Regions from separate parts of the Streptococcus sp. 20925_1_44 genome, predicted to be linked through region 1. Evidence: predicted binding sites of a transcription regulator. Region 1 holds the regulator's gene; the other holds the start of a gene.
What was found. The regulator NrdR, encoded in region 1, represses ribonucleotide reductase genes. The targets are predictions, from matches to a motif close to ACACNATATATNGTGT.
Positions count from the first base shown of each region.

Region 2: nrdH (glutaredoxin-like protein NrdH) is a predicted target of NrdR. The motif match lies at 1,694-1,709, and genes of this name have one in related genera.

Region 1 covers NZ_JAPVZQ010000003.1:231,890-235,053, reverse strand. Annotated here, with positions in the region: gene O3643_RS05515 (DNA helicase) at 1-1,138, opposite strand, end outside; gene nrdR (transcriptional regulator NrdR) at 1,139-1,612, opposite strand; gene O3643_RS05505 (GntR family transcriptional regulator) at 1,755-2,120, shown strand; gene O3643_RS05500 (ABC transporter ATP-binding protein) at 2,124-2,819, shown strand; gene O3643_RS05495 (hypothetical protein) at 2,835-3,164, shown strand, end outside.
Region 2 covers NZ_JAPVZQ010000001.1:419,410-422,573, forward strand. Annotated here, with positions in the region: gene ptsP (phosphoenolpyruvate--protein phosphotransferase) at 1-1,194, opposite strand, end outside; gene O3643_RS01960 (phosphocarrier protein HPr) at 1,199-1,462, opposite strand; gene nrdH (glutaredoxin-like protein NrdH) at 1,823-2,041, shown strand; gene nrdE (class 1b ribonucleoside-diphosphate reductase subunit alpha) at 2,111-3,164, shown strand, end outside.

The DNA of each region.
Region 1 (3,164 bases):
TTTCTTTTTTCTTACGTTCTAACTCCAAACGAGTTTCTTCGCTGGTTTCATTTTTATATTCTGGATTACTCCATTTAGGAACATTAGTTTTTGCTGGGCTTGTATTGGCCGATTTTTGTTCTTGCCCCTTTTTATTCTTCTCTCTGATTCGAAGCACAGCTTCTTCAGCAGAACGAATCTTGTTATAAGAGTAATCATTAGCCACTTTCATGGCATATTTTTCATTGAGATTGGCCGAGTCAACCTTATTGAAGGTCAAAAGTATAACAACATTAATAACTTCATCAAGCAGTCCCAAATCCGCCATCTGTTTTAACAAATCGCGTTCGGCTTGGATAATTCCAGCATTTCGGGTTTGTTTGATCCCCGCTAAAAATTGCAGGGCAGTTTTACTTTTAGCTTCTCGGATAATGGTCGCTTCTTGGGGACTAAAGTCCGATGCAACAGACTCTTGCGCTAATTTTTCACGCATGCGCTTGACAGAAATAACTTGTGAAACAGCTGTTCCTTTAGCTAGTTGATAGGTTTCAAACCAGGTCCATTTTTTCTCATCAGCAATTTTAAATAACTCCAAGACATCTGACTGTTCATCTTGGAAACGGAGATTATCTCTCGCCATGAGCTGACGAAAATGCTCCAAATCAAAATCATTTTTAAAATCAGCTGTTACTGGTGTCTCATCATGACTAGCCAAGTCTTCTATCTCTGGAAAGGCCTGACTCAAAGGAACAGTCAAAGGCTCTCCACTTGCCTGCTCTTGGCGCAAATCAGAAACTGCTGGCTCACCGATTTTTTTCTCCAATAAGGTACGATAAACCGTATGACGCAAGAAATCTGAGCTAGAAAGCGTTGGATGAATAGCAAGTTCATAGCCGTCACCCTTTTGATAGAGGGTCACCAAATTGAAGGCTGATAAGATTTTAAAAGCCTTTAACAGCCTATCCATCCCAAAATTGAGATGATTGAGGATAGCTGCAAACAGGTGTTCTTTTTGTCCATCATCCCAAAAAGCTAAGGTATAAAGGTAAAGACTCAGCGCATCCTGACCGATAATCGGAAGGTAGCACTGCACCAAAGTTGTGGGATCTTGCGACACCCGATTATTCTTTAGAAAAGAAAAACGATCATTAGGCTTCATTTATTTTTCCTTTTTCTTCTTTGAAGATTGCGTAATTTGTTTGAGAAGATTTTCGAGCTCACTCACATCTTTAAAGCTACGATAGACACTGGCGAAACGAACGTAAGTGATTTCATCCAGTTCAGCCAATTCTTCCATGACCAGAGAACCAATATCTTCACTTTGAATTTCATTATCATTGCGACTGAGGAGTTTTTGTTCGATACGATTGACCACCATGCCAATCTCATCACTAGACACCGGACGTTTTTGAGCCGAACGAATAATCCCGTTAAAGATTTTATCTCTGGAGAACTGCTCCCGTGTGCCATCCTTCTTGACCACAACCAGCGTTCTTTCTTCTACACGTTCATAGGTCGTAAAACGATGCTGACATTCTTCACACTCACGTCTTCTTCTAATCGTATTTCCTTCTTCAGCCTGACGGCTATCGATAACACTTGATTTAGTAGCGCCACATTTTGGACAACGCATGCCTTCCCCTCCTTGTCGTTTTCTTTTCATTATACCATTTTTTAAGCAATTCCCAAAATAATTCTCCTTTTGGCTTGACAAGTTTTTTGTTTAGTTGTATTATTTAAGTGATACAAAAAGAAATTGTTGAAAGGAGACCGTGATGCCCTGGACATTTGATAACAACAAACCCATTTATTTGCAGATAATGGATAAGATCAAACTGCAAATCGTTTCTCATAAACTAGAACCCAACCAACAACTGCCAACTGTCAGAGAACTGGCTAGCGAGGCTGGCGTCAATCCTAATACCATCCAACGTGCCCTATCAGACCTAGAAAGAGAAGGCTTCGTTTACACCAAGCGGACTGCAGGGCGTTTTGTCACCGAGGATTTGGACCTAATCCTCCAATCCCGGAAGCAACTTTCTGAAGAACAGTTGCAACAGTTTGTAACAGGCATGGTAGAATTTGGCTATAAAAAAGAAGAACTACCTACTGTTTTAAGAGATTATATTGAAGGAGTTTAGACTATGACCTTGTTAACGTTTGAAAATGTTTCAAAATTCTATGGAGCAAGCCCTGCTCTTCAAAATGTTTCCCTTGAAATCCCGGCAGGGAAGATTGTGGGTCTCCTCGGCCCAAACGGTTCCGGAAAAACAACCCTGATTAAACTAATCAACGGTTTACTCCAACCAGAGCAAGGGCGTATCCTCATCAATGGCATGGAACCAAGCCCAGCAACTAAGGCTATCGTTTCTTATCTACCTGATACGACCTATCTCAACGAGCAAATGAAGGTCAAAGAAGCTCTTACTTTTTTCAAGACCTTCTATAAAGATTTCAATCTGGATCGTGCTCAAGGTCTTCTTCGTGACCTTGGTATCGATGAGAATAGCCGTTTCAAGAAACTCTCAAAAGGGAACAAAGAAAAAGTTCAGTTGATTCTTGTCATGAGTCGTGATGCTCGTCTATACGTCCTTGACGAACCAATCGGTGGTGTCGATCCCGCAGCTCGTGACTACATCTTGAACACCATCATCAACAACTACTCTCCAACTTCGACTGTCTTGATTTCAACTCACTTGATTTCGGACATCGAACCAATCTTGGATGAGATTATCTTCCTCAAGGACGGAAAAGTCGTCCGTCAAGGAAATGTGGATGATATTCGTTACGAGTCAGGTGAATCAATTGACCAGCTCTTCCGTCACGAATTCAAAGCCTAGTTAAAGGAGATTATTATGTTTTGGAATTTAGTTCGTTATGAATTTAAAAATGTTAACAAGTGGTATTTAGCCCTCTATGGTGCTGTGATCATCCTTTCTGCCCTTATCGGGGTACAGACACAATCCTTAATCAAACTACCTGAAAAAAATCTATCTGTTCTACTTGTTTTTCTATCTACTGTCTTTGGTAGTTTGATGGTTACACTTGTGATTTCAACTATCTTCTTGATTATTAAACGATTCAAAGGAAGTGTCTATGACCGACAAGGCTATCTGACTTTAACCTTGCCAGTTTCTGAACACCATATCATCACAGCCAAACTAATCGGTGCTTTTATCTGGTCG
Region 2 (3,164 bases), on a different contig from region 1:
AGCAACCATTGGGAACATGATACGCAATTTACCGTGAACAGATGCACGAAGCAATGCACGCAATTGCGTACGGAACATTTGGTTACCAGTTTCTGAGATAGAGATACGCAAAGCACGGTAGCCCAAGAATGGGTTCATTTCTTTAGGAAGATCGAAGTAAGGAAGTTCTTTATCCCCACCGATATCCATTGTACGAACGACAACAGGTTTACCGTTCATACCTTCAAGAACTGCTTTGTAAGCTTCGTATTGGTCGTCTTCCGTTGGGAAATCTTGAGAATCCATGTACAAGAATTCTGTACGGTAGAGACCAACAGCTTCAGCACCATTTTCGTTCACACCTTCAACATCTTTAGGTGTACCGATATTAGCTGCCAACTCAAAGTGTTTACCATCTGCAGTAACAGTTTTAGCATCTTTCAAAAGAGCCCATTCAGCTTTTTGTTTAGCGTAAGCTTCACCAGCTGCTTTGAATTCTGCAATTTGTTCTTCAGTTGGGTTGATAACGACTTCACCTGAAATACCTGAAACAGCCAAAACGTCACCATCTTTTACAAGTTCAGTGATGTTGTTTGTACCCAATACAGCAGCAATTTCAAGTGTACGAGCCATGATAGCTGAGTGACTTGTACGTCCACCAATGTTTGTTACAAAAGCTTTTACAAAGTTTTTGTCCAATTGAGCAGTATCAGACGGAGTCAAGTCATGTGCGATCACAATCACTTCTTCATTGATTGAAGCTGGGTTTGGCAGTTTCTTGCCAAGAAGATTTGCCAAAACACGTTTGGTAACGTCGCGAATATCCGCTGCACGTTCCTGCATGTATGGGTTGTCTTCCATGCCTTCAAAGATTGTGATAAACATGTCTGTAACTTCTTTTAGACCTGCTTCTGCATTTACTTTCTTAGCACGAATTGTTTCTTTAATCTGACCGATCAATTCAGGGTCAGCAAGAACCATCAAGTGAGCGTCAAATACTTGCGCCGCTTCTTCACCAAGCGTACCTACAGCCTTCTCGCGGATAAGAGAAAGCTCGTTTTGAGAAGCTTCAAGAGCAACATCCAAACGAGCCTCTTCTGCATTTGTATCTTCGACTGTAATAGTCTCGAATGATAAATCCGGTTGAACGAGTAGATATGCTTTAGCAACTGCAACACCATCAGATGCTGCGATTCCTTTAAGCATTTCTGTCATATCCTTATGCCAATCCTTCTTTTTCCATTGTTTCTGAGATAGCAGCGATAGCGTCATCAGCGTCTGCACCTTCAGCAGCGATTGTAACGTCAGCACCTTGACCAACACCAAGGCTCATAACACCCATGATAGATTTAAGGTTAACTGATTTACCTTTGTACTCAAGAGTAATATCTGAAGCAAATTTGCTAGCAGTTTGTACCAACAATGTTGCTGGACGTGCGTGAATACCTGTTTCTGCCACTACGTGGAAATCTTTAGAAGCCATAATTTGACTCTCCTTTAAATGTTTTCTTTTTGAGTTATATCTGATAACCCTTACAATTTGATATTATATCACCTTCTAGGATTTTTTTCAAGTATTTTATGGGATTTCTTCTTTTTCCTTTCAGATAACTTGCTGAAAATCTTCTATTTTATGTATCAAAATACATCATGTAGTTTTTTATAATTTTAACATTTAGAAAACGCTGTTATTTATGGGTTTTATTTTTTACAATCACTATATATTGTGTTTAGACAACTATCATCTAAAAAAAATCTACAATATTTAGTTTTTCTTCGTTGACAAAGATTTTTTTTCTGATATACTTAAGAAGTAATTAAATTTTGAAAGAGGAGTTACAGAATGGTAACCGTTTATTCTAAAAACAATTGTGTTCAATGTAAAATGACCAAACGATTCTTAGATAGTAACAAAATTGCATATCGCGAAATCAATCTTGATGAACAACCTGAATTTATTGAACAAGTTAAAGAGCTAGGCTTCAACGCTGCTCCTATCATTCAAACACCAACTGAAGTTTTCTCTGGTTTCCAACCAGCAAAACTTAAAGAACTTGCTTAAGTATCAGGATTAAAAGCTTCTATGTCAATCTTAGAAGCCTTTCTTTTGTAATGAATTAAAGGAAATTTTATGGGATTAAAACAACTTGAGGATGTAACATACTTCCGTCTAAATAATGAAATCAACCGTCCTGTTAATGGACAAATCATGCTCCACAAAGATAAAGAAGCCTTGGACGCTTTCTTTAAAGAAAATGTTGTGCCAAATTCTATGGTTTTTGATTCTATCACTGATAAAATCGATTACCTTATTAAACAAGACTATATCGAAACAGCGTTTATCAAGAAATATCGTCCAGAATTCTTAGAAGAGCTTTACCAATTTATTAAGGATCAAAACTTCCAATTCAAGTCTTTCATGGCAGCATACAAGTTTTACAATCAATATGCCTTGAAAACTAATGACGGAGAGTACTATCTTGAGAGCATGGAAGACCGTGTCTTCTTTAACGCTCTTTACTTTGCTGATTGTGACGAAGCTATCGCAATTGATATTGCCAATGAAATCATCCACCAGCGTTACCAGCCTGCTACACCTTCTTTCTTGAATGCGGGCCGTGCACGTCGTGGTGAATTGGTATCCTGTTTCTTGATTCAGGTAACAGATGATATGAACTCTATTGGACGTTCTATCAACTCAGCTCTTCAACTTTCACGTATCGGTGGTGGTGTCGGAATTTCCCTCAGCAACCTTCGTGAAGCTGGAGCACCTATCAAAGGGTATGAAGGTGCTGCTTCTGGTGTCGTACCAGTTATGAAGCTTTTCGAAGACAGCTTCTCTTACTCTAACCAATTGGGTCAACGTCAAGGGGCTGGGGTTGTTTACCTTAACGTCTTCCACCCAGACATTATTGCTTTCCTTTCTACTAAGAAAGAAAATGCTGATGAAAAAGTTCGTGTCAAGACTCTTTCACTTGGTGTTGTGGTACCAGATAAATTCTACGAATTAGCACGTAAGAACGAGGAAATGTACCTCTTCAGTCCTTATTCTGTTGAAAAAGAGTATGGTGTACCTTTTAACTACATCGATATCACAGAAAAATACGATGAATTGGTGGCAAATCCAAACATCCGTAAGACAAAAATTAAGGCCCGTGATTTGGAAACAGAAATTTCTAAATTGC